Regions from separate parts of the Shinella agrisoli genome, predicted to be linked through region 1. Evidence: riboswitches for the same ligand, from Rfam matches in the RefSeq annotation. Region 1 holds a riboswitch; each other region holds the start of a gene.
The links. Region 1 has a riboswitch for cobalamin ahead of ACIIOY_RS05100 (aromatic ring-hydroxylating oxygenase subunit alpha). Riboswitches for the same ligand answer to the same signal wherever they lie in the genome.

Region 1 (3,777 bases):
ATGCCGCCCGCCGGCGGCCTCGGCATCGGCGTCGACCGCCTGATCATGCTGCTCACCAACGCCCCCTCGATCCGCGACGTCATCCTCTTCCCGGCGCGGCGGGCGAAAGCGGACTGACCGGTGGGGAGGCCGGCGCCGACGGACACATTGAAGCCCCCGTCACCGGCCGGTGCGGGGGCTTTTTGTTGCGAGGTTAAAGCGAGGCGATCGAACCGCCTGCCTTACGCCTCGATCGATACGTCCCCGATCGGCCGCGAGCAGCAGGCGAGGATGTAGCCTTCCTCGATCTCGTCGTCGAGGATGCCGCCGTTGTGGTGCATCTCGACCTCGCCCGAGACCTTCATCACCCGGCAGGTGCCGCACAGGCCGCCTTCGCAGGCGGCCCCGATGCGCACGCCCGCGGCGCGCGCCGTCTGCAGGATCGTCTGTCCGGGCGGGCATTTCGCATCCTTGCCGGCCATGGTGAAGGTGACGGTGGCGACGGCGTCGGCATCCGCCTCGCCGGGGCCGGCACGGACGGCGATCTCCTCCGGCGCGGGCGCCGCCGCCGGCTGGAAGCTTTCCTCGTGGTAGCGGTCCATGGCGAAGCCGCAGACCTTCAGCATGTCCTTCACGCCGCGCATGAAGGGCTCCGGGCCGCAGCAGAAGACGGTGCGGTCGCGGAAATCCGGCGCGAGCAGCGTGAGCCGGGCGGCGTCGATGCGGCCGCGAAGGCCATGCCAGCCGTCGCGCGGATTGTGGCTTTCCACGACGAAACCGAGCGAAAGGTTCGGCATCTGCGCGGCGAGACATTCGAGCTCCGCCTTGAACAGGAGGTCCTCCGGCTTGCGGGCGCAGGAGACGAAGGCGACATCCGACTGCGGGGCGCAATCGGCCATCCAGCGCGTCATCGACACCATCGGCGTGATGCCGGAGCCGGCCGAGATGAACAGGTACTTCTCCCCCGGATAGCGCACGAAGGAGAAGTCGCCGAGCGGGCCGAACGCCTTGAGCTTCATGCCGGGGCGCAGGTTGTCGAACATCCAGCGCGTGCCGATCGAATTCTTCTGCGCCTTCACCGTCACGGCGACGGAGAAGGGCCGGGACGGCGTCGAGGACAGCGTGTAGGTGCGGAATACCGGCTCGTCCTCGCGAACCGGCAGTTCCAGCGTGACGTACTGGCCCGGCAGGTACCGGAACCAGTTGTCGCCGTCCGAGCGGAAGGCGAACGTCATCACGTCCGCCGTTTCCACCGTGGCGGCGACGCATTCCAGGAGATGCTGGCGGTCGTTCCACGGCTGGAGCTCGTCGAAGTGGCGGAAGTGGCTGGCGGCCGTCATGTCAGGCGACTCGCGAGAGCGGCTGCTTGGCGCCGTCGAGCCGCTCGACCATGAAGTTGGCGTACCATTCGACGAACTGCATGACGCCGCCCTCGTCCTCGACCGAATACGGACCGGGCTGGTAGGCGGGCGAGCGGATGCCGAAGGCGTTTTCCTCGACGATCCGGCGGTCCTGGTCGTTGGTCTCGGTCCAGACGTGGGTGAGCTCGTCGAGGCGGTAGTCGACGCCCTCCACCGCATCCTTGTTGACGAGCCACTTGGTGGTGACCTGCGTGAGCTCCGGGCCGAGCGGCAGCACGCGGAAGGTGATGGCGTGGTCGGCGAGCACGTGATTCCACGTCGTCGGATAATGGAAGAGCAGCAGGGTGCCGATATGGCTTTCCAGGATGTCGCTGGAAAGCGGGCGGGCGACGGCGCGCGCGCCCGACATCGTATAGCTCTCCGCGTCCTGGATGAGCGGCATGCGCGCCGCGCGGAACTGGCCGATCGGCGAGATCCTGAACTCGCTCGGCAGGCCCGCGGCCTCGCATTTTTCCCAGTGCGCGGCGATCACCGGGTCGTTCTTTGCGCCCTGCACGCCGGTCGCGGTGGGCGCTTCGGGATAGGTGCGGCAGAGCTCCGGGTGGTTTGCCGCGCAGTGGTAGCATTCGCGGTTGTTTTCCCAGACGAGCTTCCAGTTGCCCTTCTCGACGATCGTGCTTTCGAAGGCGACCTTCGTCTCGCCGAGGCGGTGGCGGGCGAGATAGGGCTCGACGGTGGCGCGGAAGGCGGAGAAGTCCGGCGCCTCGTCTGCAAGGCAGATGAAGATGTAGCCGCCGACGGTCTCGCAATGGATCTTCTTCAGGCCATGCTGGCTCTTGTCGAAGTCTTCCGCCATGTGGCGGGCGAAAAGCAGGGATCCGTCGAGCTCGTAGGTCCACTGGTGGTAGGGACAGACGAGCTTGGCCGAGGTGCCCTTGTGCTGCGTGCAGACGCGCGAGCCGCGGTGGCGGCAGGAATTGTGCAGGGCGCGGATGGTGCCCGCGCGGTCGCGGGTGACGACGACGGGATAATCGCCGACCTGCACGGTGAAATAGTTGCCGGCCTTCGGGATCTCGCAGTCATGGCCGATGAACAGCCAGTCGCGGTACCAGATCGTCTCGAGGTCGAGCCTGTAATAGTCGGGGTCGATGTAGAAGGCCTGCTCGAGGCTGTAGCCGTCGCGCCGGTTCTTGAGCTTGCGGAGCACGTCGCTGCGAATGTCCATGCCGGATCCTCGGTATCCAAGTTGGGGATGAGGCGCACGGAAGGAGACGGCCTCCGGGCGGGCGAGCCGCACGGACTGCACGTTTCCCGGCCGCCCGCCGCAGCCAGTCACGATCGTTCCTCCAGGCTGGTTTCCGGGCTGAGGAGCGTCCTTGCGGGTCATGACCTTGTCCAAAAAGCCGGACGACTTTTCGGGGCCGTGCCTTGCGGGACCGGATGCAGCGCCTTCCCAGACCTCCCGTCCAGTGGCTTCCTGCTGCACCTTGCTCCAACACCGTTGCGGGGGCAGCGCCGGATTTCAACCGGCTTCCCAATTCTCCGCCCCTCCTCTGGGGCGGCACCTCGAGTGTGTCCATCTAAGCGCAAGAATGTGCGGCCGGCATGTCGGAAAACGACATGACTTCATGATTTGACGACAGTCGATCAGGAAGGGGCCTATGCCGGGCCTCAGCAATTTCATCATACATCTCAATGCGATGTGCTCGACTTTATAGCGGGCCGCCTACCTTTTCGGCAGGCGGATCCCAACGATTGCCCTCTTGTCATATTGCGACCACAAAACACGCCCTCGGGAATAGGGAGCGCAACGGAAAGGAATGCTTAACGACGTTTCCATAAGCTTTTTTCGATCCGGGCGCGAGGATGGAGTGCCAAGGCGTGCAGCAGACGAAATTCCGATACTACGACGCCGTCGCCTACAAGCGCGCGAACCCGCCCAAATCCGCCGTCCACACCGAGTTCCTGCGCACCGGGCGGATCGACCGCAGCCTCACCTGGAGCCCGAGCGAAAAGCGCTACCTCAGCGACCAGGAGGTCGCCGAGCGCACGGGCCGCAAGCTCGAGCGGGCGGGCAGCGTCACCCATGAGCGCATCAACGGCTTCCACCATTCCATCCGGTTTCCGAAGCTGATCTTCCATCGCACGCTCGCGCGCACGCCGCATCTCGGCTACTGCCACATCACGGTGGCCAATTCCCGCTTTGCCGAATTCGAGAACGTGCAATGGGCCTTCTACATGGCCAACTTCCTCGCCGAGATCGGCGACGAGGAGCAGTTCTTCGCCGGCATCTCGCAGAGGCCCGGGCGCATGTATTTCGCCGTCGCCATCGCGCCGACGCAGGAAGAGGGGCGGCTGCAGATCGACCGCAAGGTGCGCGGCAACGGCGTGATCTTCCGCACGGACGACCCGAAGCTCGCCATGAAGAACGTGCTGA
Region 2 (3,777 bases), on a different contig from region 1:
GGGGTCGATGCCGCGGTCGGCGGAGAAGATGCGCTGGAAGGTGGAGGCCTCCTTGCCGGTCGTCAGCGAGGGCGTGACGCGCGGCTGGAGGATGGAGTAGCCGGCGACGATCTCGCCGGTCGCCTCGTCGATGACCGGACGGTTGATCGGGTGGTGCATCTTGCCGACGAGCTTCGTCACCGCATCGCGCATCAGGCGCGTGTCGGAATCGAGCGTCATGACGTATTTCACATCCGCCGGAACGATGTTGGCGCCCGGCAGGAAGGTCGTGTCGCCGTCGCCGCGCAGGAGCAGGTTCAGCTCGTGCAGCTTGCCGCGCTTGCGCTCCCAGCCCATCCAGACGCCTTCCGACGGATTGTAGAGGCGCCGGCGGTGGAGGAGGTAGAAGCGCGTGCGCCCGTCATAGGCGTAGCGGCTCGAAAGCGTCGCGATCTCGCGCTTGGCATAGTCGAGCACGTCGAGGTCGGCCGGCGATTCCTCCACCTGGCTGTCGGCCCAGTCGCTGAGGAGCGCGAAGTAGATCTCTCCGCGCGGATTGGCGAGGTAATGGACCTCCAGGTTGCGCACCAGCTCGTCGACATGATCGCGCTTGGAAATGAGGCAGGGCACGACGACGAGCGTGCGGGCGTCTTGCGGGATTCCGTCCTTGAACTCGTAGCCGACGAGGCGCGAGGGCGTGACGAAAAAGGTGACCAGCGTGTTGAAGAGGCCGGTGGCGCCTTCCGAGGCCGGCAGCGCGAACAGGACGAGCATGATCAGCCATGCGCCGTCCGGAATGTCGAGCTGGTCGAGGAAATAGTAGACCGCGATCATCGCGAGCAGCGTCAGCACGATGTTCGGGCCGGCGATCGCCAGCCAGTCGAGCTTGCGCGTCAGGCGCACGACGCGCTGGACGACGGTCGGGCGGTAGCCGATGCGCTTTTCGAGGAGCTTGCGCTTCTTGCCGACGAGGAAGGCGCCGACATTGGCCTCGTAGTCCGGGTCGTCCGCGTGCGCGGCGGCGTCTTCCTCGGTCATGGCGAGCGCCGTCTCGGTGACCTCGAGCTCGGTCTTGCCGGACCGGCGGGCGAAGCGCTCGATCGTGCTGCGGTACTTGTTGCGCGAGCCGAAATCGAGGTCGCTGTAGTCGGATCGCCGGCGCAGCGCCTCGTCGAGGCGGCTGACGCTTTCGAACCAGACCGGCCATTCCGTATCGTCTATCTGGCGCAGGCTCTTGATGAGCGAGCTCATCGTGACGTTGCCGGAGGAGAGCCGGTTGTTCTCCGCGACGATCAGTTCCTCCAGATCGGTGCCGCGGCTTTCGATCTTGCGCTCGAGCCACTGGATCACCGCGCCGGAAGCCTGCAGGCCGTCGCGCAAGCGATAGAGGAGCTGGATGACGAAGGTGTTGTCCTCGGTGAAGCTCTCCATCGAGCGCAGGTGCGCGATGGCCTTTTCCGGGTCGTTGAGGCGCACCAGCTCGTCGGCCACCTCGTTCGCCTTGAAGCGCATCTTGCGCGAGCGCTCGACGCGGCTGGAGATGCGCCGGAGGTTTTCGAGCAACACGAAGCGGACGAAGGACGGCAGCGCCCACAGTTCGCCGATCTTCAGCGCGTCGAGCTTCTGGAAGCCCTGCACGAAGGCGGTGAGGCTCTCCTCCGAGACGCTGCTGTGCGTATGGGCGACATAGAGCCAGGCGAGCGCCAGCGCACGCGGGAGCCGCTCGCCCTCGACCTCGATGGTCGGAAGCTGGCGGAAGAACCGGCGGGGGAAGTCGCGCCGGACCTCCTGGATCGCCTCTTCGACGACGTAGTAGTTATCGAGCAGCCATTCGGCGGCGGGCGTGATCTGCGCGCCCGCCTCCACGTCCTTCGCCGTCGCCTGGTAGACGCGGAAGATCTCCTTCTCGTTCTCCTTGTGCCGGGGGCGGAACTCGAAGGGCTGGAAGCCGGGCAGGGATGCCGTCCTGTCGCGTGCGAGCGCTTCGCCGCGCTCGGCCAGCTCCTCCAGCGTCAGATAGGTGGCGCGGATCGAATCGTTGTAATCGATCTGCTTGGCGTCGGCGTCGCGCGGGGGAGCTGGCGGCGTATTGTGAAGGGGCATGTTTCTGATTCTGGATCCGGCCATGTTGAACCATCCGGCGGCGGCCTTTGCGCCGGATGGTCTTTCGCGGGCAGACTTCATCTTGGTGCCGCGATCAGCCATGACACCGGACGGCGCCCTGGCAGCGCTTCACGGGTGGGCATGGCTCAGGCGACACGCTGGTTGGCATCCTGGCCGCGTGGTGCATGAAAACGGCATTTTTTAGCCGCAAGGACAGAGACTTGCAACATGTCAACGGGACTGGATGGCGCAGCATGGACCCTCATTTGCGGTTTTGGTGAATCGCCCATCCCTCCCCCGGGCGAGCCCGCGCATGATGCGGGTCGAGGCCAAATGCGCGGGGAAAGGAAAAGTTCCCGCGCCTGTGCATGACCGCCGGGGCCATTGACTTGCCCGCATGCCCAAGCCAGTCTGGCCGCCGTCAGGGTCTTCCGAGTCGCGTGCGGCCCGGAGGCTAAGAGGGAAGCCGGTGCGAGGCTCCGAACAGGAGCAGCAAGGCCGGCGCTGCCCCCGCAACTGTGAACGGCGAGCTTCTGTCGCTCGATGCCACTGGCGCGAAAGCGCCGGGAAGGCGGGACGGAAGCGATGACCCGCAAGCCAGGAGACCTGCCCTGACAGCTCGTAACGTCCATGGGCGGGGTGTCCCAAGGGTGCGCTTGCTTCGCCCGTCGGCGAAATCCAGCAGCGTGCGTCCGGCCATCCCCCAATTTTCCGATTGGGGAAGACATGTTTGCATTCACCGAAACCAAGCCTTCCGGCACCGCGGAGCCGGAAGCCGTCTTCATCTCCTGGCTGCTCTGGCAGCCGCGCGGAGCCGACCTTGCCGCCGAAGCGCTCAAGGAGGTGCAGAAGCTGGCACGGTACAAGGGCGCCGATCCGCATATCGCGCGCCTCAGGGCGCTGTTCGCCTCGCTGGCCGGCGCGGACGGGCCGGTACACTAGGCCGCAAGCCATAAAGACATATTGACATAAACATATCTTTATGTGACTTCCGTTGCAGCAAACCGCACCGGAGGGCTTCGCCATGGCCGATTCACACCTGGACACCCTGTTCGGTCCCGAACTGCCGCCGCGCGACGGCCGCGAGATCCTGGCCGCGTTGCAGGCTGCGGCCCGCGAGCGCATCCTCGTGCTCGACGGCGCCATGGGCACGGAAATCCAGACTCTGAAGCTGGTGGAGGAAGATTTCCGCGGCGACCGCTTCGGCGACTGCGCCTGCCACCAGCAGGGCAACAACGACCTCCTGACGCTGACCCAGCCGGCCGCGATCGAGGACATCCACTACCGCTATGCGCTCGCCGGCGCCGACATCCTCGAGACCAACACCTTCTCCTCCACGACGATCGCCCAGGCCGACTACGGCATGGAGGTGATGGTCTACGAGCTCAACCGCGACGGGGCGCGCCTCGCCCGCCGCGCCGGCCTCAGGGCGCAGGAGAAGGACGGCCGCCGCCGCTTCGTCGCCGGCGCGCTCGGGCCGACGAACCGTACCGCCTCGATCTCCCCCGACGTCAACAATCCCGGCTACCGCGCCGTCACCTTCGACGACCTGAGGATCGCCTATGCCGACCAGGTGCGCGGCCTCATCGACGGCGGGGCCGACATCATCCTGATCGAGACGATCTTCGACACGCTGAACGCCAAGGCGGCGATCTTCGCGACGCGCGCGGTGTTCGAGGAGAAGGGCATCCACCT
Region 3 (3,777 bases), on a different contig from region 1:
GGCAAAGAGCACGAGGGCCGCTGCCGCGAGAATGGCGAGGGTTGCGGCGTAGCGGGAACGGGTCGTCATGGCCTGCCTTCCCCGGCCCGGCGCGCGGCGTCCTGCAGGGCGCGGGCGGCTTCCAGGGTGAACGGGCCGCCGCAGACGGTCAGCCGGCTTTCAAGCGGCGCCTCGGCCGTTTCCCTCGCAAGCGCGCGATAGGCGGGATGGGTGAAGTTCTGGTCGGCGAGCGCCGGCTTGTCCTGTCGTGCGCGTCCGCCGGCCAGCAACTCGGGATCGGAAAGGACCAGCAGTTCGAGCGGCAGGCGTGCGGTTCCCGCCATGCCCAATGTCTCGGCGATGTTCTCCAGGCCCGTGCGCTTCACCACTTCGGAAACGAGCGTGCCGGCGCCGGCCGTATAGCTGTTGGCGAAATAGAGCGCGGTGCGCAGCCGTGGCGGCCTGGCGGATTCGAGTGCCGCGATCTCGGCATCCATGCCGGCGATCAGCGCCTCGGCCCGCGCCGGGTTGCCGATCAGGCCGCCCATGCGCCGGAGGTTCGCGCGGACATCGTCGAAAGACGCTTCCGGCTGGAACTCCTCCACCCGGAAGCCGAGCCGGCGCAGCAGCGACACGGTGGTGCGCGTCGTATAGGTGCCGGCAAGCACCAGATCGGGCTTCATCAGGAAGATTTCCTCCGCCAGCCCGTGGTTGACGACATAGGCGCCGGCCTCCTCAGCCATCGCCGAGGCGCCGGCATCGCGTGCGAGGTAGGAGACCGAATGAAGCTGGCCCTGCCTTGCGACGAGCATGGCCAGCTGGTCCGTGCAGACGTTCATCGAGACGACGCGCTGCGGAAAGGCGTCGGCGCACGTCGTCCCCGGCCAGAGGAGGCCGGCAAGGACGATCGCATGCCAACGCTTCCCATGCATCAGAAGGTCGCCTTCAGTCCGGCGAAGGCCGTCAGGCCCGGCGTGTTGAAACCGTAGATTTCCTGATAGTCGCGGTCGAAGAGGTTGTCGATCCGGCCGAAGACCTCGACCGTGTCGTTGACCTTGAAGCTGCCGCCGACATTGACGACCGTATATCCTCCGAGCGTCACCCGCGGCGGAACGAAGGTGGCGAAGACGCTGTCCTGCATCTTGCCATTGAACACCGCCTCGGCAAACACCCGCGCCCGGTCCTCGTGGAAGACATAGGCCGCGCTCAGGGAGCCCGCATGGCGGGGCCGGCGGACTTCCTGGAGACGCGCGCCCCCGGCAACCGTCTGCTCCGTGGCATGCGTATAGGTATAGGAGGCCGTCGCCGTGAAGCCGTTGAAGAAATCGACCGTCGCCGAGACCTCGACGCCCCTGCGCCGGCTTTCGCCATCGCGGTTGACGGGCGTCGCCATGAAGTTCGAATCGTAGACGGTTGCGATCTCGTTCTTCAGGTTCTGGTTGAAGTAGGTGACGTCGACGACGAGCCCGCCGTCGAACAGGCTCTTTTCCACGCCGATGTCCCAGCCGAGGCTTTCCTCCGGCTTGAGGTTCGGGTTGCCGACGAAGGTGCTGGGGAAATAGCCGAACTGCTCGTAGAAGGTCGGGTTGGTGACGGCGGTGCCGATGGAGGCGTGCAGGCGCGTCCCGGCGTTCGGGATCTGCCAGGCGGCGCTCATCGTCCAGGTCACGGCGTCGTCGAAGGCGTCGTTCCAGTCCTGCCGCACGCCGCCGTTCAGATAGAACTGATCGGAGAACTCGCCGCGATATTCGCCGATCAGCGAATGGGTGTTGCGGCTGAAGGTCTCCGTGAGGTGTGACGGCGAGAAGGTCTCGCGCTGCCATTCGTAGCCGGCGGTCAGCTGGTGAACCTGGTTTTCCAGCTCGTCATAGCGGTAGGAGGCCTGGTAGGTGGCGTTGTAGCGGTTGCCGTCGTTCCAGCTGTCGCCGGTGGCCGCCGAATGGTTGAAGCGGGAGATGTCGTTGCCCGAGAAACGCGCCTTCTGCGTCAGCGCGCCATCGAGCGCCGTGTTGGTGAGGCCGAGGGAGCCGTAGAATTCGCGGCTTCTGGTGTAGTCCTCCGCATCGTAGGTCATCGCCGTGTCGTAGTCCTGCGGATCGAGATCGCTGCGGCGGTTGACGTAGCGCAACGTGCCGTCGACGGTCGTATCGGGCGAGACGTCCACCGTGAACTTGCCGTTCAGCGTGCCGTTGCGGTCGCCGTCGTCTTCCGCGCCGATGTCCGAGATGTTGAAGCCGCCCGTGCGCCTGAGGGCGCCGGACAGCGAATAGTCGAAATTCTCGCCGCCGCCGCGCGTGGAGAATGCACCCATCCAGGTCCCGTCGGTGCCGACTTCGGTCCGCGCGGTGGAGCGCACGGAATTGCGCTCGCCCCGCTTGGTGATGATGTTGATGACGCCCGACATGGCGTTCGCGCCCCAGAAGGTGCTCTGCGGTCCGCGCAGGACCTCGATGCGCTCGATGTCGTCGGCGATCAGGCTGCCGAAATCGAATTCGCCCTGGGCGTTGTCGTTGGCCTCGACGCCGTCGATCATCACCAGCACGTGGTTGCCCTCGGCGCCCCGCACGCGGACCTGCGTCAGGCCGCCATAGGAGCCCGTTCGCGACACGGCGAAGCCCGGCACCATCCGCAGGGCGTCCGCCACGTAGCGGACCTGGTTCTTCTCGATCTGCTCGCCGGTAACGACGGTGACGGCACGGCCGGACTTCCTGAGCTCCACCGGGGTCAGGCCGTCGGTGATCACGATCTCGTCGAGCTCGGTGGGCGCCTGGTCCTGCGCAAGGACGGGCTGACACAATGCGATGGCGAGCAGGGAGCCCCCTGCCAGATAGTTCCTCATCTTTCCCCCATGGCAGGACGCGCCTGCACAGCTTTCCACCGCGGGCTGAGGAGGATTCATGGGGAGCGGGCGCTTCCATCAACCGTCCGCCGATGCGGCGACATCTTCGACAATGTCACCGCTACGGACGGCCGCGCCCGGACACTCCCCGTATCCCGGCATGGGTGACCGGCACAGGCAGGTCTCCTGACTTCCGCGTCATCGCTCTCCCCGCCTTCCCGCGCCTCGGCGCAGTGGCATCATGGGGCAAGCTCGGCGGTTACAGTTGCGGGGGCAGTCACGGTTTCGGCCCCTGATGGGTAGTCCTCACCGTGTTCCCTTTTCATCCGTCATGCTGACGGAACCTGTTCCGTGATCGAAGTCTATCGGCGCTCCCGAACCCGGGTCAAGAGACGCTGCACTCTACCCACAGGCCCGTTCAGGCCGTTGGCGCGGGCGCTGCTTGACTCATCTATAGCTCTTCGGTTATGGGTTTGATCGATAACCGCAGAGCTATGGGTTTCAATGCCGGACGCGCACGACATCCTCTTCAGAACGCTCGCCGACCCGACGCGGCGGGCCATCTTCGAGCGGCTTTGCCTCGAAGGGGAGCAGACGGTCCGGGCTTTGACCGATCGGGCCGGGGTCTCGCAGCCGGCCGTATCGAAGCACCTCGGCGTGTTGAAACAGGCCGGGCTGGTCATCGACCGCCATGAAGGCCGCCAGACCCATTATCGGGCGCAGCTTGGCGCGCTGGCCCCTCTGGTCGGCTGGGCGAACGAGATGGCCGGCTTCTGGGAGAACCGGCTCGACAGCCTGGAGGACTTGCTGAAAAGGATGGACCAATGAATGCTGCCCCTGCGCAAAGGCGCTCTGTCGTCATCGAACGCGAGATCGCCCATCCGCCGGAAAAGGTCTGGCGCGCGCTCACCCAGCCGCACCTCATGGAGGAATGGCTGATGAGGAACGACTTCAGCCCG
Region 4 (3,777 bases), on a different contig from region 1:
GACGCAAAAGCCCGTGAAGGGCATGCTGACCGGGCCCGTGACCATCCTCAACTGGTCCTTCGTCCGAGACGATCTTCCGCGCGAGGCGATATGCCGCCAGATCGCGCTCGCGATCCGGGACGAGGTTCTGGACCTGGAGAAGGCCGGCGCGAAGATGATCCAGATCGACGAGGCGGCGCTGCGCGAGGGCCTGCCGCTCCGCCACAAGGACTGGCAGCACTATCTCGACTGGGCGGTCGAATCCTTCCGCCTTTGCTCCGGCGGCGTGGCGGACCGGACGCAGATCCATACCCATATGTGCTACTCGGAGTTCAACGACATCATCGCGGCCATCGCCGCGATGGACGCCGACGTCATCTCCATCGAGACATCCCGCTCGAAGATGGAACTGCTCGATGCCTTCCGGAACTTCAGGTACCCGAACGAGATCGGCCCCGGTGTCTACGACATCCATTCGCCGCGCGTGCCGGAGGTCGACGAGATGACGGACCTTTTGTCGCTCGCCCGCCTGCGCCTCGAGGACAGGCAGCTTTGGATCAATCCGGACTGCGGCCTCAAGACACGCCGGTGGGAGGAGGTCAGGCCCGCGCTCGCCAACATGGTCGAGGCGGCATGGCGCCTGCGCAAGGCCGGCGGCTCCGCCGAGCCGGCGGCGGCATCGCGATGAGCCCTGAAGGCGAAACCCTTGCGGTGCCGGGAGCGATCCCGGCATCGTCGAGCCGGCTGGGCGATCTCGCCTTTCCCGGCGATACGAACCATCACGGTACGCTCTTCGGCGGTGCGGGGCTTGCGCTGTGCCCTTCGTGACCACATCCTGCGACCGCGTCGGCTTCCAGGCTCCGGCCTGCATGGGCGAACTGGTCGAGGTTGCGGGGCATGTGACGCGAGCTCTGGTCGGAAGACCTGATGAGCGGCGCCCGCACATGCACCGCAAACGGCCGCTTCGGCATGGTCGCCGTCGATGGCCGGGATTGCCCCGTTTCCATCCATCACAACGAAACCGTTGATAACGCATCATAGCCATTGACGCATTTTTTACCTCGTCTACTATATCTTGTGTTCGAGGTTCCTTCGATTCGAGAGGATCGAAGGCTAAGACGGGAATCCGGTGCGGCCATGACGGCCGCGCAAGTCCGGAGCTGCCCCCGCAACTGTAAGCGGCGAGCATTCGTTCGACAAAGCCACTGGGGCGCAAATGCCTTGGGAAGGCGGACGGATGCGGCGACCCGCAAGCCAGGAGACCTGCCTCGCGCATGAACGTCCACGGGCGGGGTGTCCGGCAGGCGAGCGACGGGTTGCGGAATGACGCCGCCCCGCCGTTTCCCCGAATGTCCCGCATAATCGCTTCGGGGTGAAGTCATGTCGATCCTGTTACCAGCCTACCCGCGCGAGTAAGCGGCGCCCCGCGTCCGGCCGTCCGTGGACGGTCGCTCATGTCCATCTCCAGCCCATCGAACGGCCGTCGGCGGATGTCCGAACGATCCCTCATGCCTGATTGAAAATACGAGGAAAGCCATGTCCATCACCGTCTACAGCAAGCCCGCCTGCGTCCAGTGCACCGCGACCACTCGCGCGCTCGACCGCCAGGGCATCGACTACCGGGTCGTCGACATCTCCGAGGATGCGAATGCCTTCGCGCTCGTCCAGGGCCTCGGCTACCGGCAGGTGCCGGTCGTCGTCGCCGGCGAGCGGCACTGGGCTGGGTTCCGTCCGGACATGATCAGCGCGCTCGCCTGAGCCGGCACGATGGCCGGGCTCGTCTATTTCTCCAGCCGGTCGGAGAACACCCGCCGCTTCGTTGAGAGGCTCGGGATGGAAGCCCTGCGCCTGCCGGTCGATGCGAGCGGGGAGCCGCCCGAGGTCCGGCAGCCCTTCGTGCTGGTTTCGCCGACCTATGGCGGGGGCGGCGAGAAGGGGGCGGTGCCGAAGCCGGTCATCCGCTTCCTCAACAATCCGAACAATCGCAGCCTCATCCGCGGCGTGATCGCGGCCGGCAACACCAATTTCGGCACCGGATACGCCGTCGCGGGAAACATCATCTCGGCGAAGTGCGCGGTGCCCTACCTCTACCGTTTCGAGCTGCTCGGGACGGATGAGGACGTCGACAACGTCAGACAGGGACTGGAACGGTTTTGGACACGATGACGATAGACAAGCCGGCGAAGGCGCCGGAAATCACGGCGCTGGACTACCACGCGCTCAACGCCATGCTGAACCTTTACGACGAGAACGGAAAGATCCAGCTCGACAAGGACCGGCAGGCGGCCAAGCAGTATTTCCTCCAGCACGTCAACCAGAACACCGTCTTCTTCCATAACCTCAGGGAAAAGCTCGATTACCTGGTGACCGAGGGCTATTACGAGCAAGAGGTGCTGGACCAGTATTCCTTCAATTTCGTGCGCGATCTCTTCGATCACGCCTATGCGAAGAAGTTCCGCTTCCCGACCTTCCTCGGCGCCTTCAAGTATTACACCTCCTACACGCTGAAGACCTTCGACGGGAAGCGCTACCTGGAGCGTTACGAAGACCGCGTCTGCATGGTGGCGCTGACGCTGGCGCGCGGCAACGAGGCGTTCGCCCGCGACCTCGTCGACGAGATCATCTCCGGCCGGTTCCAGCCGGCGACCCCCACCTTCCTCAACGCCGGCAAGAAGCAGCGCGGCGAGCTCGTCTCCTGCTTCCTGCTGCGCGTCGAGGACAACATGGAGAGCATCGGCCGCGCGATCAACTCGGCCCTCCAGCTTTCCAAGCGCGGCGGGGGCGTCGCGCTCTGCCTCACCAACCTTCGCGAGATGGGCGCGCCGATCAAGCAGATCGAGAACCAGTCTTCCGGCGTTATCCCGGTGATGAAGCTGCTGGAGGACTCGTTCTCCTACGCCAACCAGCTCGGCGCGCGGCAGGGGGCGGGGGCCGTCTATCTCCACGCCCACCACCCGGACATCATGCGCTTCCTCGACACCAAGCGGGAGAACGCCGACGAGAAGATCCGCATCAAGACGCTCTCGCTCGGCGTCGTCATCCCGGACATCACCTTCGAGCTGGCGAAGAACAACGAGGACATGTACCTCTTCTCCCCGCACGACGTGGAACGCGTCTACGGCGTGCCCTTCACCGAGATCTCGGTGACGGAGAAGTACCGCGAGATGGTCGAGGACGCCCGCATCCGCAAGAAGAAGATCAGGGCGCGCGAGTTCTTCCAGGTCATCGCCGAGATCCAGTTCGAGTCGGGCTATCCCTACATCATGTTCGAGGACACGGTGAACCGCGAGAACCCGATCGCCGGCCGCATCACCATGAGCAATCTCTGCTCGGAGATCCTCCAGGTGAGCGAGGCGAGCGAATTCAACGACGACCTCTCCTATGCGAAGATGGGCAAGGACATCTCCTGCAACCTCGGTTCGCTCAACATCGCCGCCGCGATGGACAGCCCCGATTTCGGCCACACGATCGAGACGTCGATCCGCGCGCTGACCGCCGTTTCCGAGATGAGCCGCATCTCCTCGGTCCCCTCGGTCGAGAAAGGCAACGACGACAGCCACGCGATCGGCCTCGGCCAGATGAACCTGCACGGCTATCTCGCCCGCGAGCGCATCTTCTACGGCTCTGAGGAAGGCATCGACTTCACCAATATCTACTTCTATACGGTGACCTATCACGCCGTCCGCGCCTCCAACCGGCTGGCGGTCGAGAAGGGCCGGAGTTTCAAGGGCTTCGAGAACTCGAAATACGCTTCCGGGGAATATTTCGACAAATACACCGAAGCCGAATGGCTGCCGG

Region 2: another riboswitch for cobalamin. It lies ahead of ACIIOY_RS23980 (hypothetical protein); the one in region 1 lies ahead of ACIIOY_RS05100 (aromatic ring-hydroxylating oxygenase subunit alpha).
Region 3: another riboswitch for cobalamin. It lies ahead of ACIIOY_RS01150 (TonB-dependent receptor plug domain-containing protein); the one in region 1 lies ahead of ACIIOY_RS05100 (aromatic ring-hydroxylating oxygenase subunit alpha).
Region 4: another riboswitch for cobalamin. It lies ahead of nrdH (glutaredoxin-like protein NrdH); the one in region 1 lies ahead of ACIIOY_RS05100 (aromatic ring-hydroxylating oxygenase subunit alpha).

The regions. Positions count from the first base shown of each region.
Region 1 is NZ_JBJIEP010000004.1:213,364-217,140, forward strand. It holds gene lysS (lysine--tRNA ligase) at 1-117, shown strand, start outside; gene ACIIOY_RS05095 (FAD-binding oxidoreductase) at 222-1,319, opposite strand; gene ACIIOY_RS05100 (aromatic ring-hydroxylating oxygenase subunit alpha) at 1,321-2,565, opposite strand; cobalamin riboswitch at 2,673-2,924, opposite strand; gene ACIIOY_RS05105 (DUF6656 family protein) at 3,222-3,777, shown strand, end outside.
Region 2 is NZ_JBJIEP010000031.1:28,011-31,787, forward strand. It holds gene ACIIOY_RS23970 (glycoside hydrolase family 94 protein) at 1-2,082, opposite strand, end outside; gene ACIIOY_RS23975 (hypothetical protein) at 2,081-2,287, shown strand; cobalamin riboswitch at 2,490-2,710, shown strand; gene ACIIOY_RS23980 (hypothetical protein) at 2,809-3,024, shown strand; gene metH (methionine synthase) at 3,107-3,777, shown strand, end outside.
Region 3 is NZ_JBJIEP010000001.1:247,622-251,398, reverse strand. It holds gene ACIIOY_RS01160 (FecCD family ABC transporter permease) at 1-69, opposite strand, end outside; gene ACIIOY_RS01155 (ABC transporter substrate-binding protein) at 66-911, opposite strand; gene ACIIOY_RS01150 (TonB-dependent receptor plug domain-containing protein) at 911-2,818, opposite strand; cobalamin riboswitch at 2,978-3,181, opposite strand; gene ACIIOY_RS01145 (ArsR/SmtB family transcription factor) at 3,323-3,646, shown strand; gene ACIIOY_RS01140 (SRPBCC family protein) at 3,643-3,777, shown strand, end outside.
Region 4 is NZ_JBJIEP010000017.1:88,582-92,358, forward strand. It holds gene metE (5-methyltetrahydropteroyltriglutamate--homocysteine S-methyltransferase) at 1-667, shown strand, start outside; gene ACIIOY_RS18295 (hypothetical protein) at 664-807, shown strand; cobalamin riboswitch at 1,047-1,264, shown strand; gene nrdH (glutaredoxin-like protein NrdH) at 1,516-1,737, shown strand; gene nrdI (class Ib ribonucleoside-diphosphate reductase assembly flavoprotein NrdI) at 1,747-2,145, shown strand; gene nrdE (class 1b ribonucleoside-diphosphate reductase subunit alpha) at 2,142-3,777, shown strand, end outside.